4 regions of the Bacillus cereus group sp. RP43 genome follow, and region 2 is predicted to be linked to each of the others. Evidence: riboswitches for the same ligand, from Rfam matches in the RefSeq annotation. Region 2 holds a riboswitch; each other region holds the start of a gene.

Region 1 (7,980 bases), 3.6 Mb from region 2:
CTGTAGTGTAATTGGAAAATATGTATTTTTTACTTTGATATTACAAGATGTAAAAGTTGTGATTCCGCTTGTATTATGTATATTCTTTTTCATCATTTCGCATTCTTTATTAAGGAGATTTCAATCTTATGTAAGGACAGTTGTTGAGATGATGAACAGTATGAAAGAGACAGAAAATTTAACGGTTATTGGGACTATGTCTACAACAATCGCTCATGAAATTCGAAATCCATTAACAGCTTTAAAAGGATTTACACAAATTCAAAAAGAAAGAAATCCTGAAGATACGATGAGCTATGAGATTATGCTGCAAGAAATTGAGAGAATTAATGGGTTTGTTAGTGAATTGATGTTATTAGGAAAACCGAAACCAACAAATTATGAATGGTGTAATATACGGGAAATTCTTTTATATGTTGTACAGTTAATGGAAAGCTATGCGACTCAATATAAAGTGGAATTTCATTTGCAAGTAGATGGAAATTTACCCGTTATAAATGGTGATGACAAGCAATTAAAACAAGTGTTGTTAAATATCATCAAAAATGGAATTGAATCGATGCCAGAAGGTGGAGATATTCAGATTCGCGCATATGAAAAAGCTGGAGAGAACTTGTGTATTTCTGTTGAAGATCAAGGTTTTGGGATAGAAAATGAGGAAATAGAAAAAATCGGAAAAGCTTTTTATACAACAAAAGAGAATGGTACAGGTCTTGGATTAATGATTACATATAAAATTATTGAGGAACATCAAGGGAGTATCGCGATTCAAAGTAGCATGGGCGTAGGAACGAAAGTGGAAATTTATTTACCAGCAGTGTAGTACATTAGAAGAAACTATTTTTCAGAAAAGTGTTCTTGTTGTGTAAATATAAACATTTTATAAAATGTTTCAAGAAGGGTTTTTTTTATAAAACACTTCGTTTATAATGGAGGAAAATATCGACATAGAGCTTGTAGCTCGTGTAACGGTTCGGTAGTGTTATGAAAAGAAAAGAAGGGGTGCACGCGCATCCTTTTTTCTATGCAGATATGATGAAAGGGGTGGTATGATGGAATTAACATTAAATTCGACTGTATGTTTACACACGATTCAATTTCGAAAAGAGCAAAAGAACTATATTGTAAAAGATACGATTACAGGAGAGACATATGAAATGCCGCCACTTTGGATTGATGCACTGGCAATGATGCGTGACGGTTTTTTATTGGGAGAAATTGAGGAGAAATTAAAAGAAGAGTATCCGGCCGAAGAAGTAAATATGGTAGCATTTACGAGGCAACTGTTAGAGCTAGAACTTGTCGAAATGGTAGATGGAGAAGAGATAGCTTGTACAAAGAAGAAAGATAAAGATTATTTAGCTTGGGTACGCCCAAGGGTGGAACAATTCTTTCTTAACTTAAATAAAAAATATAAAAGCAAAGGTCAAAAGTGATCTTTGCTTTTTTTGTAGACCATGTTTAAAAAATAACAGCGAATGCCCTTGCGAAAGCACCGTCACTATTTTTAATTTTTAAAGGTGCTGCTGAGAAAAAGAATCGTTTCGCTTTAATGGCATCTAGATTTGTTAAATTTTCAATTAAATAAATATTATTCCCTAGTAATATGTGATGAATCGGTGATGTTTCTGTCGTTACCTCATCAGGAGAAATAAAATCTAAACCGACAGATTTTACTTTTAATTGAACTAGTTCTTCAGCTAATTCTTCGGAAAGATAAAACGCTTCTTTCTCATAAGCTTCGGTATTCCATTTATTAGATAGATTGGAATGGAAAATGACAATATCGCCTTCTTTTATGTCGACAGTATGTAATACTTCCTTAGGTAATTTTCGCTCTTGAACATGAGTCACATCGATAAGAACAGCTTCGCCTACAAATTGATTTAGGGGTAATTGATCAATAGTGGTTGCGCCTGAAATGAAATGAGCAGGAGCATCACAATGCGTACCAACATGAACGACAGAATGAAAATTCGTAACTTGATAACCTGATTCTTCAACGCTTGTAATGGCTTCTAGTTGAATTTTTGGTGTTCCAGGAAATTGAGACATATTATTTTCAAACGTTTGTGATAGATCAATTACTTTCATTTTACATACCTCCAATATATTTTTTAAAAATAATAAAAAGCCCTTCCTTCATAATCAAGAAAGATGAGCTTTACATACTAGTTGAGTTTTATCTTCCAAAATGCAATGCATTTTGCAGGAATTAGCACCTATTCAGTTTGCATAAACTGAGGTTGCTGGGCTTCAAAGGGCCGGTCCCTCTGCCTCTCTTGATAAAGGTTTATTCAGTTTTAAATTCGGAATATTCGAGATATTTAGATTGTAATTCATTTCCTTTTTTCGTGCAATACAAAATAGGTATTCACCCAAATAAAGGTTCTCGCATATTGTAGCTTATGTAAGTAGAATGCTGCGAAGGGGTGGGTGCAGTGACAGGTAATGTATTGAACTATTTTGCTGGTGGAAATACAGCTAGGGGATTTTATAGCTTGTATGAAGAGAGTTTAAAAGGGCTAGATAGGTTATTTATTTTAAAAGGCGGTCCAGGAACAGGGAAGTCTTCTTTAATAAAAGCAATTGGGCGTGAATGGACTGGAAAAGGATATGATATTGAATTTTTACATTGTTCTTCTGATAATAAGTCAGTTGACGGTGTAATTATTCCGAAGCTAAATGTAGGAATTGTCGATGGGACATCGCCACACGTTATAGAGCCGAAAATGCCTGGAGTTGTAGAGGAGTATATAAATTTAGGCGTTGCTTGGGACTCAGATAAATTAAGAAAGAAAAAATTAGAGATTGAACGATTTGTTTCAGAAGCAAGTAAAGCCTTTCAAGCAGCTTACGGGTGTTTTAAAGAGGCTCTAGTTATACATGATGAGTGGGAGAAAATATATATTAATAACATTGATTTTAATAAAGCAAACGAATTAACAAATCAGCTTATACAGAAATTGTTTGCAGATAAAGGCGGGAAGAAATCAATTGTGAAACATCGTTTCTTAGGGGCTGCTACACCGAAGGGAGCAGTTGATTTCGTTCCTAATTTGACAGAAGGGCTTCCGCATCGCTATTTTATAAAAGGTCGCCCAGGTTCTGGAAAATCAACGATGCTTAAAAAATTAGCTAAGGCAGCAGAAGAAAAAGGTTTTGAAGTAGAAGTGTATCATTGTGGATTTGACCCAAATAGTCTCGATATGATTATCGTAAGGGAATTAGGATTTGCAATTTTTGATAGCACAGCACCGCATGAATACTTCCCAAGCCGTGAGGGGGATGAGATTATCGATATGTATGATCTCATTGTTGCACCAGGGACAGATGAGAAGTATGCTACGGAAATTCGCGACGTTTCAATTCAGTATAAAACAAAAATGAATGAGGCGATGTCTTTCTTAGCAAAGGCAAAATCAGTTCGTGATAAATTAGAACGAATTTATATTGCCGCTATGGATTTTTCAAAAGTTGATGCATATAAAGAAGAAATCCAAAAAGAGATTGAACGAATTGCAGTTACTGTAATTGAAAAGAAAAAATAGGTATTTTGTTAGGCTGTCGGGAACTTTCTGACAGCTATTTTAGTATGTAGTAAAATTAGTCTTATATTTGTCGAATTTCCAGGGAAATGATCAAAAAATGGGGAGGGTATGAAATGAGAGAGAAAATTGAGTTGGAACTAGAAAGAATTGAAAAAGAGAATGATGTGAAAATTTTATTTGCTGTAGAATCAGGGAGCAGGGCGTGGGGATTTCCATCGAAAGATAGCGATTATGATGTTAGGTTTGTTTATATACGTCCTGTAGAATGGTATTTATCAATTCATGATAAACGTGATGTAATCGAGTATCCAATTAGTGATGATTTAGATATAAGTGGCTGGGATATTAAAAAGGCATTGCAACTATTTGCAAAGTCAAATCCAGCGTTACTCGAATGGATTCGATCACCAATTTTTTATTCGAAAAACTCTAGCCTTCCAGAACAACTTCAGCAAATGAGTGAAAAGGATTTTGATCCGAAATCAACAATATATCATTACTTACATATGGCTTCAAAAAACTATCGTGAATTTTTACAAGGTGAAAATGTAAAGTTGAAAAAGTACTTTTACGTATTACGTCCTATTTTAGCGTGCAAATGGTTAGAGGAGAAGGCGACATTGCCTCCTGTAGAATTTGACCGGTTAATTACAGAACTATCAGTAGAACGTAGTGTATTGAATGAAATTGAAAAGTTGTTAATAAAGAAAAAAGCGGGTACTGAATTAGATATCGGTTTAAAAATTAATGTACTAAATCAATTTTTAGAAGAGCAAATTGATTATTATCAGCAATACGTGAAAGGTATTAAAAAGGGACTAGGAATAGATATTGAAAGCTTAAATACATTATTTCGAGATATGTTGTTTGAGTTATGTAAAAAAGAGCACAAGTAAGTCTGTGCTCTTTTTTAGTTTTTAGGAATAAAGAAAACAGATATAGCTGCGATAAGGCCTGCAAATGAGAATAAGTAAAAATTCCACGCCAGATCATATTGCATTGTTATAATAATACCAACAAGAATAGGGCCAGCAATCGCACCAATTCGCCCAAGGCCAAGCCCCCAGCCTAAAGAGGTAGCTCGGATATGGGATGGGAAGTATTGTGTTACATATGCATTTAATATTTGAGTAATACCGACTGATCCAATTCCAGCAAGACCAATTAAAAGATAAATGATTGTAATGGAGGGTTTGATTGTTAATAGTCCGATGCATATGGCTGCCATAAGATAGGAGATGCTAATAACAATTTTTGCTCCTATACGATCGGCAATCGCCCCGGCAAATAATGCGCCGATAGCTGCAGTAATATTTAGCATAAGTAGAAATGATAAACTAGATCCAAGAGGATATCCTGCTTGGCGCATCAGCTGTGGTAACCAAGTATTTAAACCGTATATTAAAAACATTCCCATTATATAAGTGGTCCAGAAAAGTAGAGTTGCTTTTATGTATTCTTTTGAGAATAACGTAAGAAATCCATTTTTCTTTTGTGTATTAGATGGTGTTTCAGAAATTTCTTTTTTTACATGTAATTCAATTTGAAAACGATCACGAATTTTTTTCGCTTCTTCTTGCCGATTACGTGATAACAAAAATTGAATGGACTCAGGTAAATAACGAACAATGAAAGGAATGAGAAGTAGCGGAATCATTCCGATGCCAAACATAATTCTCCATCCGAGATCTTCTAACATAAACATGGATAAAATAGCACCTAACACGATACCTAAAGGATAGCCGGTAAACATAAGAGCATAAATAAAAGATTGCCGTTTTTTTGGTGAATATTCAACAGTAAGTGCGGAAGCCGTTGGGATAACACCGCCTAATCCGATTCCTCCGATAAATCGAGATAGCCCGAATAATTCCGGAGAAGGAGCAATTGCTGCTAAGCCCATTGTGATAGAAAAAAGAGCTAAACAGCATATAAGTGTCCACTTTCGTCCAATTAAATCTGTAATGGTTCCGACTAGAATAGCGCCAATAAACATCCCAAATAGAGCATAGCTGGCAATTGTTCCAGCGTGGGCTGGTGATAGTGCCCAGCTGTTGTCTTCTAGGAGTTTTGGTAGAACGGCACCGTAAATACCTAAATCATATCCGTCAGCTAGAATGGCTAGCCAACAAATAAAAACAACAAGTTTTGTAATAGAACTTGAAAAGATAGTTTCTGTAGATTCTAGATGAGGTGGAGCAGAAGGTTGCATAGTTATTCACCCCTTTTATTCCGCTATTTGCGGGCAGTAAGACTCCCAACTCAAATTAGGCACATGCGAGGAAGTTAGGTGGGAGATTAACTGCACGTAAAAGCCCGATTGGTGTGGGCTAATAATCAGAGGGGGATGGACAAAAACCTCCTCTGATTAAAGTTTCACTTTATTTGTAGATGAATATATTATTTTACTTTATGTTAATATTTTCCTTCTTGTATCGAAATTTATCTGAAAAGGTGTCATGAAAAACAAAGAAGTTCAACAGGATTCCCGTTGAACTTCTTTGTTTTTTTATTCGTTATCAACTCGCTTTAATGGTTGATCTGCTGGACCTTCCATAACATCCCCATCAATTGAAAAACGGGAACCGTGACAAGGGCAATCCCAAGTACAATCACCGTTATTCCATTCAACTTCACAGCCGAGGTGTGTGCAAGTTGTATCGACGATATGTAATTTTCCTTCTTTATCTTTATAAGCACCTGCTCGTTTACCGTTGACATGTACAACAGATCCTTCGCCAACTTCAAGATCTTCTGGCTTACGTAATGCGGTTTCAATTTTTCCTTCAATTAAGTGTTTAGCAACATCAATGTTCTGAGAGAGGAAAGTTTTTATATCTGGATTTGCATGAAAGCGTGATGGTGCAAACAGTTCTTTATACGGACTGTGGACTTTTAGAATGGAGTCCTTCAGTAAATGAGCTGCTGCAGTTCCAGTCGTCATTCCCCATTTACGATATCCAGTTGCCACAAATATATTTGGATTCCTTTCGTTAATATGTCCGATATAAGGAAGCTTATCTAGCGTGATTAAATCTTGTGCTGACCATCTATAGGGAACTTCATCTACTCCAAAAGTTGCTTCAGCAAAAGAGTAGAGTGCTTCGTAATGAAGCATCGTATTTATTCCTTGTCCTGTTTTATGACTCTCTCCGCCGATTAATATTAGCTTTTCTCCATTGCTTGTCGTATAACGTATGGAGCGTTTTGGATCATCGATATTTAAATACATGCCCCCTGGATAATCCGTTTTTGCTTTTATTGCGAGAGCATAGGAGCGTTCTGCATACATTCGCGTAAAGAAAAAGCTATTAGCATCATAAAAAGGAAAATGTGAACAAGAGACAATATAATTACAAGTGATGCGATGGTCACCCTTTGTAATTACTTGTGGATAATCTCCTTTTTCCACATCAATAGCTGTTGTTTGCTCATAAACTTTTCCGCCCATTTCCACAAACTTTTCTAAAAGTGTTTTTAAATAAAGGAGGGGATGGAATTGCGCTTGATTTTTCATCACAAGTGCAGATTGTACTGGAATAGGAATCGACAGGGATTGAACATAGTCGCAAGGAATATTTAATTTTTGATAGGCTTCATATTCTTTCGTTAAAGTTCGCAGGCCATTATTGGTAGTTGTATATAAATACGAATCTTCATTTGTGAAATTACAGTCGATTTTATATGTTTGCACAGTGTCATTTATGAATTGGAGAGCGTGATTATTTGATTCGTAGTAAAGCCTGGCTTTTTCCACACCGAAATGATTTATTAATTCGTCGTAAATAAGATCATGTTGTGCTGTTACTTTTGCTGTTGTATGCCCAGTTGTTCCATTTAAAATAAGACCAGAATCAATTAAAACAACGTCGATGCCTTCTTTTGCAAGTAAATAGGCAGTAGTAATACCTGTAATACCAGCACCGATAACAGCAACTTTCGTCTTTATATTTTCGGATAAACGAGGGAAAGTAGGAAACGGAGTAGATTCAATCCAATAAGATAACGGCAGTTGTGGAAATGTATCACTTGTCATTGTGGAAACCTCCTGATTTTAGAACAATTTTCCTTTTAATATTTCCATATTATATGAAATTCATGTGTGTTATTTTAAAAGGAGTCTCCTTTTATTAAAAGAGGGATTAAATTATTTTGATATAATTAATTTGATAGGGCATTATGAAGAAGTAGGATTTATATAAAACTAAATTTAAGTGATTCCGTTTGTTGATTATATAGAGAGTTCTTGAATGAGATAGAGTCCATTGTGTTTAAGTATATGTATATATATAGTGGATAAATCCTTATGAAATCTATACTCTTTCTTTAGTGAAATAAAGTATAATTATAAAAATATAACCAACTTTTATTACTAGGTCATAAAAGTTGTTGACAATATAGAAATTCTATTGTTATGATTCATCATGTG
Region 2 (7,980 bases):
CTCCTCTGTCTACTCAATCCTTAGGATGAGTTTTTAGAATATTTACTCTTTTATATTGTACATGTTTTAAAAATGATTGTCGAGATAACACGCCTTCTTTTCCTAAGAGAAAGAAATGTTGTATCATTAAAAGTAAATTAAATAACTGGAGGAGATTTTCATATGAAATGGATACAAATGCCTTTAGGCCCATTACAAACAAATGCTTATATTTTAACGAATGATCAAAATGAGTGTATTATTTTTGATCCTGGTCATGAAGGAGAGAAACTTGTCACATATTTACAGGAAGCGCAGTTAAAGCCACTTGCGGTTTTATTAACACATGCTCATTTTGATCATATTGGTGCTGTTGATGCCGTGAGAGACGCTTTTCGTATTCCGGTATACGTACATAAAGAAGAAGCGGATTGGTTAGGAGATGCAACTGTGAATGGCTCGCAAATTTTTATGATGAACCGCAGTATTACAGCGAAACCAGCAGATCATATTATCGATGCAGAGGGTACATTAACGATCGGTTCTTTTAGTTTTGAAATTTTTGAGACACCAGGACATTCTCCAGGAAGTATTTCTTATTACAGTAAAGAAGCGAATGCTGTATTTTCTGGTGATGTATTATTCCAAATGAGCATCGGAAGAACAGATTTGCCTGGCGGAAGCTTTGCTGAATTAATTGGAAGTATTGAAGAGAAGCTATTTGTATTACCAGATGAAACAGCAGTGCTATGTGGACACGGTCCAGAAACAAGTATTGGATTTGAAAAAGAAAATAATCCATTTTTACAATAAGGAGTCATTATGGGGATGGAGCTCATTTTAAGAGAATGGATGGGAAAAGAAAAGGATCATTCGATTTCATATAGTACGTATATGAACCTCGCATTATATGCAGAGGGACATGGGTATTATATGAGAGAACGTGAAAAGATTGGCAGACGGGGAGATTTTTTTACGAGTAGCAATGTATCCTCTGTATTTGCGAAGACTTTTGCTAAGTTTTTTATTCGGCTTGTTGAAAAGGGGGAAGTGTCTCCAAATATTTGTGAGATTGGTGGGGGAACAGGAAAGTTTGCCTATGATGTTTTACAAGAATGGAAACAATTATCTCCGGAAACCTTTATCAATTTAAACTATTCAATTATTGAAGTGAGCCCTTTTCATAGAAGATTGCAGCAGGAGAGGCTTTGCTCAGTTGATAATGTGTCCTATTATACATCTTATATTGAAATGGGAGAGTCTTTCGAAGGAATTATTTTTTCGAATGAATTATTTGATTCGTTTCCTGTTGAAATAGTTGAGAAAAGAAATGGAATTTTGTATGAAGTACGTATCACGTATACAGATGAGGGGAACCTTACAGAAATATTTAGACCGATAGAGAAAAGAATCGGTCGTTACTTATTGAAATATAACATTCATATTGCGGAGGGACAGCGCTTTGAAGTGCCTATTGCAATGGAAGAGTATATAGAAGAGATTGCGAAATGGTTTCAGAAAGGTATATGTATTACAGTTGATTATGGATATACAAAAGAAGAATGGATGCATCCTGCACATCAAGAAGGAAGTTTACGAGGATACTATCAGCATGAGCTAATACGGAATCCTCTAGAGCATCCAGGTGAAATGGATCTTACGACTCATATTCATTGGGATGAGTTGAAGGAGATTTTTAGCCTTCAAGGAATGGGTGCAGTATGGCATAAGAAGCAATCTGAATTTTTGTTAGCGGCAGGAATATTAGAACAGCTTACGAGTCATCAAGATACGAATCCATTTTCTGAAACTCAAAAACGAAATCGAGCAGTTCGTTCTATGATTTTGAACGGAGGCTTAGGAAGTGCCTTTGATGTTGTTATACATACGAAAGATATGAAGAATTTACATTTGAATCAATATTTAACAATATGAAAAAAAACAAGACACAGTATACTTCTGTGTCTTGTTTTTTAATACGACTTATGTAGTATTATATATTTCCTCTCATGATATATATTTATATTAAAGATATGAGATGAAAAATATAGAATACGTTCTTTTTCTCCGTCTATTAGTCCCTAACCTAATAATACGCGAACGAGTTGAATAATTGTTTCATTTTCTACTTTGTAGTAAATTTCTAATCCTTTTCTTTCACTAGAAACGATTTTAGCACTTTTTAACTTTGCTAAATGCTGTGAAATTGTAGATTGTGGCATGTTTAAGCCTGTGTACATTGTAGAAACATTGCTTGGGCCACGTTCAATTAATCCTTTTACAATACATAAGCGAACAGGATGAGCAAGCACTTTCAATAATTCTGCATTGCTTTCATATAGTTCTATTTCTTTTTGAAAGGTTTCTAACATGTTCTTTTCCACCTCCGTGTGAGCTGTTATACCATACTATACATACCAAAAAATTAAAGAAAAGAAAACAGTTGTTGCAGAAAAAAAGTCCTAAAGTAAAGAAACTGTAAGAAAAGAGACCCTGATGTAAATAAAATAGATAAATTTGCACAGTTTTGTAAAATGACATTTTTGGGTGAAAATTTTGATGCGTTTCAAAAATTGAAAGATATAGATATATTCGTAACACAATTTTATCATGATTTTCTTATTCTTTCAAATGAATATACAAAATTTTTAAAATAATATGACAAAGGAATTATAATGTTATATATAGAATATAAAACAGGTTAAAAGAAAAGAAGTTGATTATAATCAGCTTCTTTATAATGGTGATAATGAAATATTTGAGTGTAGCTGATAAATCTTAGAATGATCAAACCATTAGTCATTTATTCTAGAGTTAATCTTGTATCAATTTTAAAAATCTGTGATTCCATATATTCTCATAAAAATTAATTGTCTCTTTTGCGGACATAAATGGATTATTTAACGTAGAGGTTGTTTTCTGTACCATGAAGTTTTTGTATCCTAGTCCATGGGCAAATTTAATTGTAGCATCCATGCAGTATTCTGTTTGGGCACCACAAAATTCAATACGATGTACAGATAATTGATCTAAAATTTCTTTTAAGTTTGTTTTATAAAATGAATTTGCATGTGTTTTTCTTACAAAAAAATCTTGTTCTTGAACATCTAGATCGGTATGAATAGCCCAAAGTTCTTTTTCGGGTACTAAATCATCATCACAATGTTGAACAAAAATGATTGGTTTATTTGATTTTCTATATGAAGAAATTCTTTTATTTACTTTTGTAAGCAAGTTTTGTAAATCAAATAAATGCTCTCCGCTATAACATACCCCATTTTGTAAATCGATAACGATTAAAATATCTGCACAAGTATCCATTATTTTTACCCCTTTTTTATTTCTTAATATATCAATTAATCCATTACTTGGAAATAGATGATACACTTTTATTTTTTTAATGTACTACACAAAAAGAAAAAACATTAAAAGGAATATACTAGACAGCATAAAAAGAAGATATGATAACTTAATTTCATATCTTCTTTTTTCTCTATGCATTTACAGGTTCTTCTACGTAAGAAAGAGCATTTTCAAAATCGGATATTAGATCGTTAACATTTTCAAGACCGACTGATAAACGAAGCAATGAATTAGAAATGCCTCTTTCGTCACGTGCCTCCTGTGATAAAGCTGCATGGGACATTTTTGCTGGATAGGAAAGAATAGATTCAACAGCCCCTAGACTAACCGCAAAAACGGGTAGTTTAACTTTCGATAAAAATTGGCGGAGTGCATCTTCTGACTGTAAAGTAAAAGATAGGACAGCTCCGGCCGATGTTGCTTGAGATTGTTGAATATCATAGCCAAGATGTGATTGTAATCCAGGATAATAGACATTTTGGACTTTAGAGTGCTCTTGTAAATAATGTGCAATTTTATTGGCACCTGCAGCTGAATGTTCGAGACGTACATGCAATGTTTTAATACCGCGAAGCACGAGAGAACAGTCTTGAGGTCCTAAAATAGCGCCAAATGCATTTTGTAAAAATCCAAGTTTTTGAGCGAGTTCGGCATCTTTTACGACCGCTAATCCGGCAGTAACATCACTATGGCCAGCAATAAATTTTGTGGCACTATGAAGAACGACATCGGCGCCAAGATCAAGCGGCTTCTGGAATAATGGGGTCAAAAATGTATTATCAACAAATGTAAGAGCACCAATAGATTTTGCGAGTTTAGAAACCTCGCGAATATCTGTTACTTTTAAAAGTGGGTTAGATGGTGTTTCTACATAAAAGAGCTTCGTATTCGGTTTGATATTTTGTTTTATTGCTTCTAAATTGGTCATATCAACAAATGTATGTGAAACACCGTAACGAGAGAGAACTTCAGTTATAATCCGGTAAGTGCCTCCGTATACGTCTTCTGAAATGAGTACGTGATCGCCTTGTGAAAGAAGGAGAAAAGCAGTAGAAATCGCTGCAATGCCTGATGCAAAGGCGAACCCTTTTGTTCCGCCTTCTAATAAAGCAATGATATCTTCCAGAGCTTCACGAGTTGGATTTCCAGATCGGCTATAGTCGTATTTGCCAAAAGTATCTACATCAAACTGGTGAAATGTTGATGTGTTATAAATGGGAACGTTAACAGCTCCTGTTTGTGCATCGTGTTTATATTGGTTGTGTAGTAAGAGTGTATCTATAGAATAACTCATATTCTCACACCTTCTTTTACAAGTTTAATGGCTTGATTTAAGTCTTGAATTAAATCATTACTGTTTTCAATGCCGACGGAGAATCGAAGAAGACGATTACATACACCGTTTGCCGTTCTGATTTCTTCTGGAATATCAGCATGCGTTTGCGTTGCTGGATAAGTCATTAAACTCTCTACACCACCAAGACTTTCAGCAAATGTGATTAAGGATAAAGATTGTAAGAATGGATTAATCCATGTTTCATCTTGAAGACGAAACGAAATCATACCGCCTCTTCCTGGATAAAATACATCTGTCACACCGTCTTCATCATTTAAATAAGCAACAATTGCTTTCGCATTTTCTTCATGTTGTCTCATGCGAAGCGCTAAAGTTTTCATACCACGAATTAATAGCCATGAATCAAATGGGCTTAAGACAGCACCGGAGGCATTATGATAATGAGCGATTTCTTCACAAAGTTCCTTTCCTTTTGCAACGACAAGTCCGCTTAGTACATCGTTATGCCCACCTAAATATTTCGTTGCACTATGAAGTACGATGTCGGCACCTTCTGTTAATGGTTGCTGTATATAAGGAGTGTAGAATGTGTTATCTACAATAAGAAGTAGTCCGTGTCTTTTCGCTACACTTGTGACAGTGGCAATATCAGTAACTTGCATTAATGGATTAGTCGGAGTTTCTATGAAAATAGCCTTCGTTTCAGTTGTGATAGCTTGCTCAATTTGTTTAATAGATTGTGTATTTACGTATCTACATCGAACATTCCACTTTTTTTCATGTTCAGAAAATAATCGATACGTTCCTCCATATAAATCTTCAGATACAATAAGTTCATCCCCAGAACGGAATAACGAAAGGACAAGGAGAACAGCTGCCATTCCTGAACTGCAGGCATAACCTTGTTCGCCATATTCTAAGTCTGCGATTGCCTGTTCTAAAAGACCACGAGTTGGATTTCCAGTTCGTGAATAGTCAAAGCCGGTAGATTTACCAAGTCCTTCGTGACGATAAGCGGTTGAGAAATAAACGGGTGGATTAACAGTTCCTGTTGTAGTTTCGCTACGATTTCCGATTTGTGCTAGTTTTGTTTCGATAGTTGACATGTAAAAATTCCTCCTTTTTAAATTGAACGAGTAGTTGAATATAAAATAAAAAAAGCCTTCTAAGAAGAAGGCTTTCGGATTGAATAGAGTCTTCTTCTCATCTGTCAAATCTTTGACAATTTGCTGGAATTAGCACCTTATTAACAAATTGTTAATGGTTGCTGAGGCGTCATAGGGCCAGTCCCTCTACCTCTCTAGATAAGAATGTTCGTATGAAATTTTTATTATGTTTTTAACTTTACAACAAAAGTTAACTGAATTGCAACTTTATTTTAAATAATTTTTATTTTTCCGCAAGTGTCATTGACTTTTATTTTAGTGCGTGCTAAATTTATAAAAAATTAACAAACATTGTTAAAAGGGGAACGTATTTCCTTTTAGCTACATAAATAAAATAATAAAGACAAACTCTTATTGAGAGCGGTGGAGGGAAAGGCCCTGTGAAACCCGGCAACCTTCAAACTAAATGTTTGAAACGGTGCTAAAACCTGCAAAACGTGTGTTTTGCATAATAAGAGGAGGAACAATTATGTCCCCCTCTTCAAAGCGAAGAGGGGGTTTTTATATTGATAGAAATGAGGGAGATTCGTGAAATTACTAGATTTATTATCAAAAGGAATTGTAATAGGTGATGGTGCGGTTGGAACGTTATTACATTCGCATGGTTTACAAAGTAGTTTTGAAGAATTGAATTTGTCTGATCCAGACTTAATTATATCGATTCATAAACAATATGTAGCTGCTGGAGCGGATGTTATTCAAACGAATACGTATGGGGCAAATGAAGCGAAATTACGTATGTATGGATTAGAAAATCAAGTTGTCCAAATTAATAGAGCGGCAGTGAATATTGCGAAAGCATCAGTAACAGAGCGGAATGCAATTTTAGGGACAATTGGAGGTATGAAACATATTGGTGCTGTTACAACGACTGATATAGAGCGAGAATTTATGTTACTTGAGCAGGCAGGTGCTCTACTAGAAGAACAGGTTGATGGATTATTATTAGAAACTTTTTATGATGAATTTGAATTATTACATGCCGTTAAAGTATTGCGTAAACAAACGAATATTCCGATTGTTGCTCAGTTAGCGTTGCATGAGGCAGGTACGACTCAAAATGGGAATGATGTCAATGAAATATTAAAACAGCTTTTAGATTACGGTGCAAATGTTGTTGGATTGAACTGTCAACTAGGACCACTTCATATGACGGAAGCTTTTAAAATGATATCGATTCCTCAAGATGGCTACTTGTCAGCATATCCAAATGCAGGTCTCCCGAATTATGTGGAAGGGCGTTACGTATATGAGGGAAGTCCAGCGTATTTTGAAGAAATGACACCGAAATTTATTGAGCAAGGTATTCGGTTATTGGGTGGTTGTTGTGGTACAACACCAGAACATATTGAAAGTATGAAGCGTGCTATTGCAAATATTGCACCTGTAATAGTAAAGGAGACGGTTCCACGGCCTAAAGTGGTCCATACACAGGAGAAGCGTTCGAGAGCTCATGTCACTCTCGCAGAAAAGGCAAAGAAACAAACGACAGTTGTAGTGGAATTAGATCCACCGAAAACGTTAGACACGCAGCGGTTTTTTGAAGGGGCAAGAGCACTGAAAAGGGCTGGAGCGGATACTATTACTCTAGCAGATAATTCATTAGCATCTCCTCGCGTTTCGAATATGGCTATGGGTGCATTATTAACGAAGCATGATATTCCAGTATTGACGCACTTAACATGTAGAGACCATAACGTTATTGGACTACAGTCTCACTTGCTTGGATTATCAGCATTAGGTATGGAGGAAGTGCTAGCTTTAACTGGTGATCCAGCGCGCGTTGGTGATTTTCCAGGTGCAACTTCTGTATATGATTTGTCATCTATAGAGCTAATTAAAATGATTAAAGAGATGAACGACGGTCGCTCTATTTTAGGGAAATCAATTGGTCCAGCAACAAGGTTTTCTGTCGGAGGGGCATTCAATCCTCATGTAAGGCATTTAAAAGCAGCGGTAAAACGAATGGAACGAAAAATAGATGCTGGAGCAGAATATTTCTTAACTCAGCCGATTTATGATGTAGCTTTAATTAAAGAAGTATATGAAGCGACAAAGCATTTGGAACAACCAATCTTTATTGGAATTATGCCGTTAGTAAGTAAGCGGAATGCAGATTTTCTTCATTTTGAAGTGCCGGGTATTACTCTTCCAGAAGAGATAAGGCAAAGAATG
Region 3 (7,980 bases), 1.1 Mb from region 2:
CACATCTATTGTTGAAAAGGCAAATAACACGAAACCAGTTGGAGCAAAAGAAGATAACTTAAATACGTACTTAGCAGCAAAAAAAGAAATTGACCAATTAGATGAAAAGATAGATCTATCTGATGATCAGCTAGAAGCAGATTATCACGCTGGAACGATAACTGTTGAACAATATCAAATACAAGAAAGAGAACAAGATATACTTGAAGATCAATTAGAGCAAGCAGAAAATGCACTTGAAGCAAGATTTGGAATAGATGATTAATCATTAAGGAGTGGATGAAAATGTTAAAACATAAAAAGAAAATAATCATAAGTGTAATTGCTATTTTAGTAAGTGGTATTGCTATTGTTGGTGGATATTATGGTATGGGTTACAATTATGCCAAAAAGAATGAAAACTACACAGAGAAACAAGTTCGTGAAATTTCTTTAGCTCATACAAATGGAGAAATTATTAATGTGAAAAAAGAATTCGAATTAGAAGATGACAACTTAGCACAATCTAAATTTGAATATGAAGTGGAAATCAAGACACCTGATAATCTATTAAATATTTTAAAGGTTAGTGCTAGAACAGGCACAATAGAAATCAATAATGAAGATTGAAGAAATATTGACAAATAACATATCACGTATTTTAAAAAACTCCTAACAAAATTTGTTAGAAGTTTTTTTACGTTTATACTCTACTATTCTAAAAGGGGACCCGCTACATCGCTATCAAGTTAAGAAATACACTCATCTTTTTCGTTTTTGGGACAATTACTCGCTTAAGTTGATAGATGTGTGGCGGTAGCCCATACCTATCAGGCTAAGAAAAGCAAATACCCCAAAATAAGAAAATCGACATCCTCAGGTGAAAATGTACAATTTTTTATTTTGGGGATACTTCAAATTGTTAGGTTTCTGGGCATTTGGTGCTATTTTTTATTATACATCTTTAAATTTTAGAGAATGTTTACAGCTGTAATTTTGCAGGTTGAAATAGCAAACCTAACGATTGTAGTTGGATTTATAGGTAAAGTACCTAGAACTATACCAAGACCTGTTTGTTCCACGTTAAAACCTGCTGCAGTAGAACCAGTACTTGCTAAAAGGTTCACTGTAGTACCGATAAGCGTATCCAATAACTCCCTAATCGGTCGTTCACGACAATCACATTCGCATCCTGAGTCTACAGGCGGAAGTAATATTATAGATGGACCTGGTGGTAAAAATCCTACCCCTGTTACATCAGAAATATTGACCACAAAGGATGTGGTACCATCTGTAACTGTAACTAAAAAATCATTTACAGAAGTGATAGTAAATAAAAAGAAAAGAGGGGGGACGTTGGGCGCGTCTGCAATAGTCCCAAGAATCACAGTTTCCCCAATAAGTTGTTGCAAAACATTCTGCATAGGTAAAACACAGCAATCACAAAGACAACCTTCAGTTGCTCCTGTTGGGCCTGTTGCTCCTGTTGGGCCTGTTACTCCCGTCGGGCCTGTTGCTCCCGTTGGACCTGTTGCTCCCGTTGGGCCTGTTGCTCCCGTTGGGCCTGTTACTCCTGTTGGGCCTGTTGCTCCCGTTGGGCCTGTTGCTCCCGTTGGGCCTGTCCCTCCTGTTGGGCCTGTTGGTAGAGTAAATGGTGGAATTGGTGGCAGTGTAGGGCCAATTAAATTTGGATTCAATGCATTAGCTTGAAGTATTTCGTTTTTATCAAACATATAACTCCCTCCTACGGTTATACTTTATATACAGTTATCTTACATAAAATTTATTTATCATTATATAATATGCTATACCTTTACTATTGTGTGTTTTGTGATGACCCAATGACAGTATTTTTGTATTAATAGTAAATCCGGTTGTGACACAAAGAGTGTACCCATTTGAAAGAGGTATATTAGAGTTTTAATGGAACCTGTTCTTGTGAGCATCTCACAAAATGCCCATCAAATTAGGCGTTTTTAATATTCATAAAATGGAGTAAATGTTTCAACGGACCAAACAAAGGTTAATACAACAAGTAGTATACAATATACATATGGAGAGCCGTGGGGTTGATTTGCATACGTTATTATATTTTAAGATGAATATTGTCTTATCCGATTACAAAAAACCTTACTATCAAAGATAAGGTTTTTTGCTGTTAAAATGAAACAAAAGTTTCATTTTAGAGGGTAAAATAAAGGGGGAAGTTGTGTGTTTATGTTGTTAGAAAGTATGTAGAAAGGGGTATTTTTCAATCTAGCTTTAGAGAATTATGTGAATAGCACCCATTAAAAAGACCTCTATTTTTATATTCTTGAAAAAATCAGATATTTTGCTGCGCGCTCAGGTTGTAACAATTCTGTTCAGATATATAACTTAAAGGAAAGAAATAGGGTATTCTATTTCTTTTTATTTCTATAATAATTAGAAGTAATAATTCTAAAAGTGCTTCTGTTTTTCCATTTTGTAAAGATTTAATAAAGAAATCCCATTCTTTTTCATAGGGGGGCTGTACCCAATTTCGTTGCAGTCCTATATACATTCCATTTAAGAAAAAGATAACACTTAATAGAATCCTTCCAATAAATACAGCAACTACTGTTAAACTCCAATCCTTTATCTTGATTATATAAAGGATTGGAAATAGTATAAGCACCCAAAAAGCAAGAATTTAAACAGTATTCATCATTCTCTATACTCCTAACAAAATGAATGATCCTTAATCTTGGTGAATTTTCAGGTTGAAGGTATGTTTAATTGTTAATGGTCGCTGCACTTACAAAAACAAGGGCCGAAATTCCGGCTCCTTTTTTATCTCTCCGTCTCAAAAAACTCAATCCACTCTCCATCAGGGCCAGCGAAGAATATGTAACGTGTTCCATCTGGTAATGTTTCGATTTCTTCTCCTAGTAAAAATGTTACTTTGTGGCTTTCTAGTCTTTTGATTTCATCTTCTAATGAATCCACTTTAAAGCAAATGTGATGTACTTTTCCTTCGGCTGGAAGGGAAGAGTTATAACCTTCAATTAGTTCAAGTATCGTTTCTTTTGATTCTTCTACGCCTAAAAATGCGAGCTTTAAGTTTGGGTTTGGATGTCCCATGCGCTTAATAAGTTGTAAGCCAACTACTTTTTCATAAAATGAAATAGATGTTTCTAAATTTGTGACCATAAGTCCGACGTGTTCGATTCTTCTAACTGGCATGTGCACTCCTTCTTTCTGAAAATTATATACAATATATTATTGAAAATTAAGAAAATAAGCAAGATAAAAACCTTACAAATTTTAGCGTGTTATATGGTATAGTGAGAAAGTATGTTTGGGGAGAAGGAAGGAGATTATACTATGAATACAACTACTCAAACTCCTTCATTATCGGAAACAATGAAAGAGTGGCATTATGCATTAGCATATGAAATTAAACATTGGAAAACGATAGGTGGTAGTAAAATCTCTATCATTAACGGTCGTTTTTTATATACAGATTATGAAAGTACAGTATACGTATTTCAGCTTATATCGGAAGTAAGTTTACCTGAAGGTTCACCAATTCGAATTGAGTTCGATGGTGAGGAAGCGACGGGGGAAGTATTATCTGTACATGGATTAGAAATCGAATTGAAGTTAAATGATTATATACAAGGCGAAATACGAGAAGCTGTTTTATACAGTGAACCGTGGCAATTGTTAGAACAACTGCAAGAGAGATTGAAAGAAGCACATAAAGATAAGCTGAAACGTAATCGTATAAAGCGTCTTGTTGATGGGACGAGCAGTCCGAAACATATTGAAAAGATGAAAAATACGAAAAATGAATTGGCTTACCGTTCTTTTTACAATCCGACAACGTATGTGTGGGGACCGCCTGGAACAGGGAAGTCGTACAATTTATCACGTATTATTTCGGCTCATTATCAAAAAGGAAAATCGGTACTTGTGTTAGCTCATAGTAATGCGGCAGTTGACGTATTAATGAGCGAAGTAACGAAGCAAATTGAGAAGAAAAAGAAATGGACACCTGGTGAAATCGTTCGTTACGGTTTTAGCCAACATGAACATATACGAAATCATGAAACGTTACTTGCATCGAAGTTAGTTGAAACGACGAACGGATCTTGGGGAGAAGAAAGACTCTATTTAGAAGAGACACGACAAGATCTTCGTGAAAAGATTTTATCATATAAAGCGACTTCTGCTGATAAGAAGCGTATACAAGAGATTGAAAGTGATCTTCGAAAGCAAAAAGCGAAAATTAAAGAAGTAGAAAAAGAATATATTGAAAATGCGCAAGTAATCGGTGCGACTTTATCGAAATGTGCCATTGATTCACTTATTTATGAGCGTACATTTGATTTAGTTGTCGTAGATGAAGTAAGTATGGCATATGTGCCGCAAATCGCATTAGCTGCTTCTCTTGGAAAACGTATCGTCGTTTGTGGCGACTTTTTACAATTGCCTCCGATTGCGATGGCAAACCATGAACTTGTTAGAAAATGGCTCGGCGAAGATATGTTTTACCATGCAGGGATTGTTGATTCTGTAAATAAATCAGAAGCACATCCCAACCTTTTTATGTTGCAGGAACAAAGACGTATGCATGCGGATATATCGAAGTTTACAAACTCATTTATTTATAAAAATAGAGTATATGACCATCCGTCTGTTTCAGAGCGTAAAGAACTTGCGCAATTGCAGCCGTTCGCAAATGAGGCGAGTGTTTTATTTGATACGAGCTTAATGGGAGCATTTTCCTTAAAAGACGCTGCATCTGGTTCTCGTTTTAATATTATGTCTGGTTTAGTAGCGATGCAAATGATGTTAATCGGACTGCTAGATGGTGTGCAATCTATCGGTGTGGTTACGCCTTACAGGGCGCAGTCACGCTTTTTATCAACGTGTATCAGGGAAATGTTGCAGAGAACGAAATATCAAAACATACCAGTATTAGCGGCAACAGTTCATAAGTTTCAAGGGTCTGAAAGAGATATGATGATCTTTGATACAGTTGATAGTTATCCGCAAGAACGACCTGGTGTGTTATTCTTTGATCATAAAAACCATCGTCTCGTCAATGTAGCAGTAACGAGAGCGAGAGGGAAGTTCATTCAATTATCGGATTGCCATTATATGCGTAAAAATCTTTCGAGAAAACAAGCGTTATCACAATTAACAGCTCATATAGAACGTCACGGAGATGTGTATGATCGCACGACATCAAGACAATTATGGGAGAGAAAAATATCGAAACGATTACGCTGGTTTATGGAAATGAATCTCGAGGAAACGAAAGGGCTATTAAAAGATATTTTAGCTGCAAAACGAAAAATCATTATTTCACTTCCAAGTACGAAGCAAGTAGATAAACGAGTATGGCAAGCGTTAATGCGTACGAATGCACAAGTAACGGTATATAGTGACGGACCAGTTCCATTAAAGAATGTAAAGTTACAAAGGCAAAACAAAGCGTTCCCATTTATAGTAATCGATGATGAAATCTTTTGGGCAGGGGCACCTCTCACATCTCAAATGATGTTTGAAGGTAGTACGGAATTTCCGTACATATGTGCAAGATTACAAGCACCTGAAACAATTGGTGTATTAAAAGGGTTTTTAGATATTCGGTAAATTCGGATAGGAATTCCTTGACTTTTATTCGGAATAAATTTAGAATGAAAATAATTTAATATAATTTAATATAATTTTATGAAAATTCTTATCACGAGAGGTTGAGGGACTGGCCCTATGACACCTCGGCAGCGGATTCTTTATGAATACTGTGCCAATTCCAGCAAGGTAACTTGAAAGATAAGAAAGAAGCTCATTTTGACTGTATATACAGAAGCCTCTTTCTATCTTTTAGAAAGAGGCTTTTTTACGTGAAAATAAAAGGAGGAAGAAAAATGGGAGCGACAGGAGTAACGTCACAAAGAAAAACAATTGAAGAGAGTATCGAAAGAAATAAGGAAAAGTACATAAAAACAAGTCATGATATTCATGGGAATCCGGAGATTGGTAACCAAGAATTTTATGCATCAAGAACGTTAAGTTTATTACTAGGTAGTGCAGGATTTCAGTTGCAGCACAATATAGCTGGTCATGAAACAGGTTTTATCGCACGAAAAAGTTCAGGGAAACAAGGACCAGTTATCGCATTTTTAGCTGAGTATGATGCTTTACCAGGACTCGGTCATGCGTGTGGTCACAATTTAATTGGCACAATTAGCGTTGCGGCAGCAATCGCATTATCAGAAACGCTTGAAGAAATCGGCGGAGAAGTTGTCGTGTTTGGAACACCAGCAGAAGAAGGCGGGCCAAACGGTAGCGCAAAGTCGAGTTATGTAAAAGCTGGGTTATTTAAAAATATCGATGCAGCGCTTATGATTCATCCGAGCGGAAAGACAGCGACGACGAGTCCTTCATTAGCAGTCGATCCACTTGATTTTCATTTTTACGGAAAAACAGCTCACGCCGCAGCTTCACCTGAAGAAGGGATTAACGCATTAGACGCGGTAATTCAGCTTTATAACGGTATTAACGCACTTCGCCAACAACTTCCGTCAGATGTGAGAATTCATGGCGTCATTACAGAGGGCGGAAAAGCACCTAACATTATTCCTGACTACGCTGCCGCACGGTTCTTCATCCGTGCAGCTACGCGAAAAAGATGTGCGGAAGTAACAGAAAAAGTAAGAAATATTGCACAAGGAGCAGCGTTAGCAACAGGCGCAAAAGTAAAAATCCATCAATTCCAAAATGAAATCGATGAACTACTCGTAACAAAAACATATAACGACATCGTAGCGGAAGAATTAGAACTATTAGGTGAAGATGTAAATCGCAAAGAAAGAGTAGGGATCGGTTCAACCGACGCCGGAAACGTAAGCCAAGTCGTACCGACCATTCACCCGTACATTAAAATCGGACCAGATGACTTAATTGCACATACGAATGAATTTAGAGAAGCAGCACGTTCAGAACTAGGAGATAAAGCGTTAATTACATCGGCAAAAGCATTAGCAAATACAGCGTATCGATTAATTACAGAAAAAGGACTGTTAGAGAAGGTGAAAGAGGAGTTTAGAGAGGCGCAGAGGAATCAGGGGTAGAGGGTTAAAAGGAGTGGATCATCCACTCCTTTTTCTTTTTTGAGGAAAGCTGGTGCCTATCAATTTAAATAAAGTGTTCATTTTCACATTGAGATGTCAATTCTCTTATTTCTTTATCAAAACGACAATTTCTCCTCAAATTCACTCTTTAAAACAATTAAAGGAGACGATAATCCAAATTGCATTAAAGAGTCTAAAAATGCAGCGAGAGAATCCATCGAATCGCTCATGACTTTCATCATATAATTAAATTCCCCGCTAATTCGATATAAATCTGTTACTTCAGGAGCGGCATTACAATATTGGATAAAATCAGAGCATTGACTCGTTTTAAACATGATGAATGCTTGAATGTTCTTATTAATTTTGGAAGGCTCAAATTTCGTTCGGTAAGCAGCTATAACCCCTTGATCTTCAAGTTTGTTAATACGCTCTTTTACAGCAGGTTGCGTCATGGATATAATTCGTCCTATTTCTGAAACAGAAATTCTCGCATTTTCATACAACAAGTTCATAATTTTATGATCGATTTCATCCAGTTTTACTGTGTTTTGCATTGTGTAGCCTCCTTATTTTATTTTTTAAGTAAATCACAAATTATAACTATAATATCATAAGTGAACGAACTAAATTACCTATAAATCTATATTTGAAATTATTGGTTTTTGAATAAAAATATAAGTATAGGATTTATTAAACGGAAATTTAGGGAGGATGGAAAAAATGAAAAATCTTGATGGGAAAGTAGCGTTAGTAACAGGAGCGAGTCGCGGCATTGGCCGTGCCATTGCAATGAGATTGGCGAAAGATGGGGCATTAGTTGTGATTCACTACGGCCGAAATAAAACAGCTGCAGATGAAACGATTAGTGAGATTGAATCTAATGGAGGAAAAG
Region 4 (7,980 bases), 1.0 Mb from region 2:
AGTATTCTGAGGCTTCGGTATGTTTTTCGGTATAGCAATTATTTTGTTCTGTTAATAGAATAAACGCCGCTAATCGATTTTCGAACGGATAACTATTGTTTTTTGCATAACTTTCTGTTCGGACAATTGTTTTTTCGCCAATGAATTTGCATAGTTTCTGTAAAAAGGTAGCATCTTGCAATAAAAGATGCTGACAATTTTTAAGAGGAAGTGCTAAGCAAATACAATCATCGATTACCTCAACTGCTTTAGTAAAGGATTCTACACCAATTAATCCTAATTCTCCAATGAACGAAGGTGCTTGAATAAAGTTAATTAATGAAACCTTTCCGTTTTTGTGACTCATATATATTTTTGCTTTCCCAGAAATTAAATAATAAAGATAAGGGAAATCAACCCCTTCAGTACATATCTTTTCTTTCTTTTGAAAGGAATGTAGCTCAGCATACGGTAAGACATCAAAAGAAAAAAGAGTGTGGAGGTTGTAAGTTTGCATGTAATGAGAAATTTCTTCGTTATTTTTGCTGACTTTCATATTTTCACCTCATATTTAGTATGAGATATCTCCTATTATTTTTACAAGGAAGAATGATACGATTTATGTAAATTTGTTTTTGTAGAAAAGAGAGTGTGAGGGGTTTATGAAAAAATATAAAACATTGCTATTTGATGTAGATGATACATTACTAGATTTTCAAACGGCTGAGAAAATCGCTTTACGGATGCTTTTTGAAGAGAAGGGGCTTCTTTTAACCGATGAAATAGAGGAGCGTTATAAAAAAATAAATAAAGGCCTTTGGGGTTCTTTTGAAAAAGGTGAAATAACGCGAAATGAAATTGTAAATACACGATTTTCCATTTTGTTTAAAGAGTACGGGGAAGAAGTAGATGGGATATTATTCGAAAATAATTATCGTAGCTACTTAGAAGAAGGAAACCAACTAATGCAAGGTGCGTTTGAATTTATAAATCAAATTCAAAGTGAGTATGATTTATATATAGTGACAAACGGTATTTCTAAGACGCAGGATAAACGTTTACGTAATGCAGGGTTACATTCATTGTTTAAAGGTATTTTTGTTTCTGAAGATACAGGTTTTCAAAAGCCGATGAAAGAGTATTTTGATTATGCTTTTGAAAGGATTCCTAACTTTGCTTCTGAAGAAGGGCTTATTATTGGGGATTCATTAAGCGCCGATATTAAAGGTGGATATGTAGCGGGAATTGATACTTGTTGGTTTAATCCAGAAAAGAAATCAAATGATAGCGAGATTGTGCCAACATATGAAGTGCATAGTTTTGAAGATTTATACGCTCTATTGAAGCGGCATGTGTAACAAAAATAGGCAGTGGAACTTTTGTCCCTACTGCCTATTTTTATTAATTTGTAGCTTCGTTATGTTTAGGAAGCGGAAAAGCATTACCAATTGCCGCAGCTCCAAGCATCGGTAATAATAAATTGAGCGGGAAAAACATGAGCAATAGTAATGTTATAGCTATTGGTTTTTTTAATGCATAGCTTGAAATAGCTGTCGTGACGATGGCTACAGAAGCTATTGGATCTATAGGGATAATAGAAGCTATAGCATATCCGATACTTGATCCAGCAAATATAATTGGGAAAATATGTCCGCCGCGCCAACCCGTATTTAAACAAACGGCAGTAATACATAATTTTAAAACCCCTGAAAGAAGTAGTACCCAGAAGGACAAATGGCTCCATTCAACGACTAAATCTTTTAATTGATGTTCCCCTGAAAATAACGTATACGGGAGAAAAGTTCCTGTAACTCCTAATAAAATACCGCCTATAATTCCAAGTGATACCTTGTATTCCCTGAAGGGATGGATTAATTTCTCTAATGCGAATTCTAATTTGAAATAAAAGAAACCAACTATAACACCAATGCTAGCAAGTGGTAGAAAGGCGATCCATTCATTAAGAGCAAGAGACCCTTCCCCAAAATCAACAATAAAGGATCCACGATTATCGAGTTTACTAAGCAATAAGTAAACGGAAAAACCGGCAAAAGTGGTAGCTAAATATACAATTGCTTTTTTTCCTTTCGAAAATTCATTAATTTGCTCACCCTCATTTTCATTCGGAGCTAAGTAACCGAATAATGGTGCATTAAAAATTACACTTAAAGTAGCACCAATTCCAACCTCTGTTAGTTCATTCATTCCCTTTAAAGCAAAATTAAAGCGATCTCCTACCCATGTACAAAGTCCACCGATAATTCCAACAAGTGCTGCTTCTGGGCCTAAACTAGCTCCAAATATTAAAACGATAATCGCAGTTAAAGTAGCTTTATGTACAAAACTGTATTCGATTCTACCTGTTTTTTTATATTCAGCCATCACTTCGGGCATAAGACGTGGATATGTACCGAAGTATTTTTGTGTTAAACCAACGAGGATACCACCGATGATTGTTACACAAATGGTGTAATAAGGCGGAGAAGAGAAAATAGTAGGTAAGTATCCCCAAATAAAGTGAATTCCGATATTTATTGTAACTAAAAATAACCAGACTGTAGCTCCTACTATAGAGCCTAAAAGAATGCCATATAGGACGAGTATATAGTGCATGTCCTTTTTATTTGTCATGTTGTACCTCCGTTATGTAAGTTTTCATGTAGAAAGGATTAAAAATGCTAGTGTGAAATGAATGGAATATATATAGTATCTTTTTGAGGGTTTGGCTTATTCAATATATTGAAATCTCATGAAAATTTGAAACAAACGCGGTTAAACCACTTATTTAATTCTATATATTGATCGGAGTTTTTAAAAGGTCTTTTTCAAATGAATATGGAATATATTTCTTTTGTTGTTTAAATTAAATTCCTCTCATTTAATTTAGAACATTCAGAAAAACTATTTGACATCAGGAAATTATTGCTATAAAATCAACGGTAATTGCATAGTCTTATCAAGAAAAGGTGGAGGGACAGGCCCGATGAAACCTTGGCAACAGCCGTATAACGGAATTGTGCCAAATCCTGCAGGTAATAATCCTGAGAGATAAGAAAGAACCTTAGAGCGTGTTTTCAAACTGCTCCTTTCTTGTTTTCAGGGAAGGAGCAGTTTTTTATTTTGCATAAAAGAAAGGAGAATGAGAGATGGGAGAATCATGGGGGAAAGGAACGATTTGTGTGCAAGGTGGCTATACGCCAAAAAATGGTGAGCCGCGTGTTTTGCCACTTTATCAAAGTACAACGTATAAATACGATACGTCAGATGATTTAGCAGCACTATTTAATTTAGAGGCAGAAGGATATATATATACGCGTATTGGAAATCCTACTCTAGCTGCATTTGAGCAGAAGTTATCAGATTTAGAAGGCGGTGTAGGGGCTGTTGCAACAGCTTCTGGGCAGGCAGCTATTATGCTTGCGGTTTTAAATATTTGCAGTAGTGGAGACCATTTACTTTGTTCTTCAACTGTTTACGGAGGAACGTTTAATTTATTTGGAGTGAGTTTGCGTAAGCTTGGTATCGATGTTACGTTCTTTAATCCTAATTTAACGGCAGATGAAATTGTGGCACTTGCTAATGATAAGACAAAACTCGTTTATGCAGAGTCATTAGGAAATCCAGCAATGAACGTTTTGAATTTCAAAGAACTTTCAACGGCAGCAAAAGAATTAGAAGTACCTTTTATCGTTGATAATACATTAGCGACGCCTTATTTATGCCAGGCGTTTGAACATGGGGCAAATATCATTGTCCATTCTACAACGAAATATATTGATGGCCATGCAAGTTCTCTAGGCGGCATTGTAATAGATGGAGGGAACTTCGATTGGACAAATGGAAAATACCCTGAGCTTGTCGAACCGGATCCGAGTTATCACGGCGTAAGCTATGTTCAAAATTTTGGAGCAGCAGCGTATATTGTGAAAGCACGCGTTCAGTTATTAAGAGACTACGGAAACTGTATGAGCCCATTCAATGCATATATTAGCAACATTGGCCTTGAAACATTGCATTTACGAATGGAGCGTCATAGTGAAAATGCTCTCGAAGTTGCTAAGTGGCTTGCTAATCATGATCGCATTGAATGGGTGAATTATCCAGGGTTAGATAGTAATGAAAATTACTCGTTAGCACAAAAGTATTTGAAAAAAGGTGCTAGTGGAGTTTTAACATTTGGTATTAAGGGCGGATTAGAAGCAGCAAAAGAATTTATCGCAAATGTAAAGCTTGCAACTCTTGTAACGCATGTAGCTGACGCAAGAACTTGTGTAATCCATCCTGCTAGTACGACGCACAGACAATTAAGCACAGAAAATCAGCGTTTAGCTGGTGTTACATCTGATTTAATCCGTTTATCGGTCGGTATAGAAGATGTTTCTGATATTATTGCAGATTTAGAAGCGGCGCTAGTCGGAGGCAAACAACATGCCGATCATAATTGATAAAGATTTACCAGCTCGCAAAGTATTGCAGAAGGAAAATATTTTTGTAATGACGAAGGAGCGAGCAGTAACACAAGATATACGTGCTTTGAAAATTGCTATATTAAATTTAATGCCTACAAAACAAGAAACAGAGGCGCAATTACTTCGTTTAATTGGAAATACACCGTTGCAATTAGATGTGCATTTACTTCATATGGAATCGCATCTGTCTCGCAATGTAGCGCAGGACCATTTAACGAGCTTCTATAAAACATTCCGTGATATTGAGAATGAAAAATTTGATGGACTCATTATTACAGGAGCACCAGTTGAAACTCTTTCTTTTGAAGAAGTAGATTATTGGGAAGAACTTGGACGTATTATGGAGTATTCAAAAACGAATGTAACATCTACGCTTCATATTTGCTGGGGGGCACAAGCAGGTTTGTATTATCACTATGGTGTGCCGAAGTACCCTCTTGCGGAAAAAATGTTTGGTGTATTTGAACATGAGGTTCGCGAGCAACATGTGAAATTGTTACAAGGGTTTGATGAAGTGTTTTTTGCTCCGCATTCTCGTCATACAGAAGTACGAGAGAGCGATATTGAAAAAGTGAAAGAATTAACGTTATTAGCCAGTTCTGAAGAAGCGGGTGTTCATCTTGTTATTGGGCAAGAGGGAAGGCAAGTTTTCGCACTCGGACATAGTGAATACAGTTGTGATACGTTAAAGAAAGAATACGAACGGGACTGCCAAAAAGGGTTAAATATTGATGTGCCAAAAAATTATTTTAAACATAATAATCCAAATGAGAAGCCGCTTGTTAGGTGGAGGAGTCATGGGAATTTATTATTCTCTAATTGGCTGAATTATTACGTGTATCAAGAAACCCCTTATATATTGTAAATGATTGTATAACACGTGGTAGCGTTTTATTTGTAAAGATCAACCTGTATTTTTCTTAATATTCAAAATACATTGTTTTTCAGATTTTTTGTCTATATAATGGCATCTAAACACAATTTTTAAGGGGTGGACAGTATTATGAAAGAAATTCAAGTGGGGTTATTAGGTCTTGGGACAGTTGGTAGTGGTGTAGTTCGTATTATTACAGATCATCAAGAACGACTTATACACCAAGTAGGTTGTCCAGTGAAAGTAACGAAAGTATTGGTGCAAAACATTGAGAAAGAGAGAGAAGTAGACGTGCCTTCTACTCTATTAACACAAAATGCAAATGAAATTTTAGATAATTCAAATATTGATGTTGTCATCGAAGTGATGGGTGGCATTGATGATGCAAAAGCATATATTTTACAAGCTTTACAAAGCGGGAAGCACGTTGTGACTGCAAATAAAGATTTAATGGCGTTACACGGAGCGGAACTATTAGCAGTAGCAAAGGATAATAAGGCTGATTTATTTTACGAAGCAAGTGTAGCTGGAGGGATTCCAATTTTACGGAGCATCGTAGAAGGACTTTCCTCAGATCTTATTACGAAAGTAATGGGAATTGTAAATGGGACGACAAATTTTATTTTGACGAAAATGTCAGACGAAGGGAGAGCATATAACGACGTGTTAAAAGAAGCTCAGCAGCTTGGATTTGCAGAAGCAGATCCAACATCAGACGTAGAAGGTTTAGATGCAGCAAGAAAAATGACGATTTTGGCTACTCTCGGTTTCTCTACAAATGTAGAGCTTGGAGATGTGAAGGTAAAAGGAATTACTTCTATTACAGCAGAAGATATTGAATATAGTAAGAGCTTAGGCTATACAATTAAATTAATTGGTCTCGCAAAGCGAGATGGCGAGAAATTAGAGGTTACAGTTGAGCCAACTTTACTTCCAAATGCACACCCTCTTGCGGCAGTGCAAAATGAATATAATGCTGTCTATGTGTATGGTGAAGCGGTAGGAGAAACGATGTTTTATGGACCGGGAGCAGGAAGTTTACCGACAGCGACAGCTGTTGTTTCTGACCTAGTTGCTGTAATGCAAAATATTAGGCTTGGTGTAAACGGAAATAGTGCGGTAGTCCCGCAATATCAAAAGGTACTAAAAGAGCCAGATGAAATTGTTGTGAAAAAGTTTTTAAGACTTCATGTGAAAGACGAAATTGGTGTGTTTGCAAAAATTACATCCTTGTTCTCTGAGCGCGGTGTTAGTTTTGAAAAGATTATTCAAATGCCACTTGAAGAGAAAGGGAAAGCAGAAATCGTAATTGTAACGCATCGTGCTTCTCTTGCGGATTATGAGTACATTCTACATACATTGCAATCGTATGAAGAAATAGATTGTGTGAAAGCAAACTATCGAATTGAAGGAGATGCTAAGTAGTATCTCTTCTAATAAAACGAAAACCCTATTAAGCGGCTTGCTTAATAGGGTTTTTTCTATTTAAAATCTGCGTACCAACTTGAATAAATGCTTGAATAATCCAACCTGTTGTAAAGGATAAGATAATTGTTCCAAAATAGATTGGCCCATCTAATAAGAAGCTTAATGTTAAAAATAAAAAAGCTAATGAAATTTCTGTTCTTCTAAATGTCCATTTCTTTTTCTCAGCAACAGTTAAAACGAAAGCCTCTTGAGGTGCTGCGCAAAGGTTAGTAGAGACGTAAAGACCAATTCCAGCTCCGACGAATAGATTTCCGCAAATAAGTGTTATATATTTTGGAAGAGAGCGGATAGCGTCCATAATAGTCGTAATAGAACCAACCCAATCAACAAAAAGAGAAATAAGAATCATTGTGACAATTGTGCCGATTGTAATTTGTTTTTTGTCCCAAAAGAGTACGATTAGGGTAAAAACAAAGTTAATCATAAAAATCCAAAAACCAATACTTATCCCAAAATTTTGATATAGTGCAATAAAGAAGGAATCATAAGGGCTAAGTCCAAAGGAAGTAATTGTCGTCATCATATTAATACCGATGGCGAGAATGAGTAAACCGCCAATGAAAAATATATATTCTAATTTGAATCGAAGCATAGTTGTATATCCTTTCAAAATGTATTTGCTAGGAAAGGATATATTGTGGAAAGCTTACCAGGTCAAGGGAGAATTTTTGTGAGAAGGGGAAAATGAGATGACGAATATAAGAAAGATTGCTGAACTTGCTGGGGTATCGGTTTCAACTGTTTCACGTGTACTCAATAATCATCCGTACGTGAATGAACAGAAACGAAAAGAAATTTTAGCGATTATAGAAGAATTAAATTATACGCAAAATGTGAATGCTATTCATTTAGTGAAAGGAAAAACGAATGTAATTGGCGTTTTATTGCCGCACGTAAATGATCAATATTACAGTGCCATTATTGGGGGAATATCAAAGGAAACCGCAAAGAATAATTATAATATGATGCTTTGCCAGACAAATTATAGCGAAGAAAAAGAGCTTGAAATTTTACAGATGTTAAAAATGAAAAAGCTTGATGGAGTAATTATATGTTCACGGACAAATAGTAAGGAAAAACTTGAAGAGTATACGAAGTTTGGTCCAATTGTGATGTGTGAAGAAATAGATTCGAATTTCATTTCGAGTGTACATATTGATTACTACAAAG

What was found. Region 2 has a riboswitch for S-adenosylmethionine ahead of metI (cystathionine gamma-synthase/O-acetylhomoserine thiolyase). Riboswitches for the same ligand answer to the same signal wherever they lie in the genome.
Region 1: it holds a riboswitch for S-adenosylmethionine, as region 2 does, so the genes downstream of both, QCI75_RS24750 (cyclase family protein) here and metI (cystathionine gamma-synthase/O-acetylhomoserine thiolyase) in region 2, are expected to answer to the same signal.
Region 3: it holds a riboswitch for S-adenosylmethionine, as region 2 does, so the genes downstream of both, QCI75_RS11545 (M20 family metallopeptidase) here and metI (cystathionine gamma-synthase/O-acetylhomoserine thiolyase) in region 2, are expected to answer to the same signal.
Region 4: it holds a riboswitch for S-adenosylmethionine, as region 2 does, so the genes downstream of both, QCI75_RS00475 (bifunctional O-acetylhomoserine aminocarboxypropyltransferase/cysteine synthase) here and metI (cystathionine gamma-synthase/O-acetylhomoserine thiolyase) in region 2, are expected to answer to the same signal.

The regions. Positions count from the first base shown of each region.
Region 1 is NZ_JARVHQ010000001.1:4,763,536-4,771,515, reverse strand. Features, by position in the region: gene QCI75_RS24760 (ATP-binding protein) at 1-823, shown strand, start outside; gene QCI75_RS24755 (hypothetical protein) at 1,053-1,436, shown strand; gene QCI75_RS24750 (cyclase family protein) at 1,462-2,094, opposite strand; SAM riboswitch class I at 2,180-2,292, opposite strand; gene QCI75_RS24745 (PRK06851 family protein) at 2,442-3,551, shown strand; gene QCI75_RS24740 (nucleotidyltransferase domain-containing protein) at 3,665-4,447, shown strand; gene QCI75_RS24735 (MFS transporter) at 4,462-5,763, opposite strand; gene QCI75_RS24730 (FAD-dependent oxidoreductase) at 6,061-7,587, opposite strand.
Region 2 is NZ_JARVHQ010000001.1:1,141,446-1,149,425, forward strand. Features, by position in the region: gene QCI75_RS05935 (MBL fold metallo-hydrolase) at 163-792, shown strand; gene QCI75_RS05940 (class I SAM-dependent methyltransferase) at 802-1,914, shown strand; gene QCI75_RS05945 (ArsR/SmtB family transcription factor) at 2,061-2,351, opposite strand; gene QCI75_RS05950 (cysteine hydrolase family protein) at 2,794-3,300, opposite strand; gene metC (cystathionine beta-lyase) at 3,473-4,636, opposite strand; gene metI (cystathionine gamma-synthase/O-acetylhomoserine thiolyase) at 4,633-5,745, opposite strand; SAM riboswitch class I at 5,840-5,950, opposite strand; SAM riboswitch class I at 6,154-6,263, shown strand; gene QCI75_RS05965 (bifunctional homocysteine S-methyltransferase/methylenetetrahydrofolate reductase) at 6,334-7,980, shown strand, end outside.
Region 3 is NZ_JARVHQ010000001.1:2,193,367-2,201,346, forward strand. Features, by position in the region: gene QCI75_RS11515 (hypothetical protein) at 1-265, shown strand, start outside; gene QCI75_RS11520 (PepSY domain-containing protein) at 286-609, shown strand; gene QCI75_RS11525 (collagen-like triple helix repeat-containing protein) at 951-1,712, opposite strand; gene QCI75_RS11530 (hypothetical protein) at 2,303-2,650, opposite strand; gene QCI75_RS11535 (VOC family protein) at 2,791-3,183, opposite strand; gene QCI75_RS11540 (AAA domain-containing protein) at 3,295-5,604, shown strand; SAM riboswitch class I at 5,690-5,791, shown strand; gene QCI75_RS11545 (M20 family metallopeptidase) at 5,880-7,085, shown strand; gene QCI75_RS11550 (Lrp/AsnC family transcriptional regulator) at 7,202-7,642, opposite strand; gene QCI75_RS11555 (SDR family oxidoreductase) at 7,809-7,980, shown strand, end outside.
Region 4 is NZ_JARVHQ010000001.1:97,876-105,855, forward strand. Features, by position in the region: gene QCI75_RS00460 (transcriptional regulator YeiL) at 1-535, opposite strand, end outside; gene QCI75_RS00465 (YjjG family noncanonical pyrimidine nucleotidase) at 642-1,337, shown strand; gene QCI75_RS00470 (chloride channel protein) at 1,381-2,610, opposite strand; SAM riboswitch class I at 2,930-3,034, shown strand; gene QCI75_RS00475 (bifunctional O-acetylhomoserine aminocarboxypropyltransferase/cysteine synthase) at 3,126-4,424, shown strand; gene metA (homoserine O-acetyltransferase MetA) at 4,408-5,313, shown strand; gene QCI75_RS00485 (homoserine dehydrogenase) at 5,452-6,747, shown strand; gene QCI75_RS00490 (YczE/YyaS/YitT family protein) at 6,776-7,402, opposite strand; gene QCI75_RS00495 (LacI family DNA-binding transcriptional regulator) at 7,500-7,980, shown strand, end outside.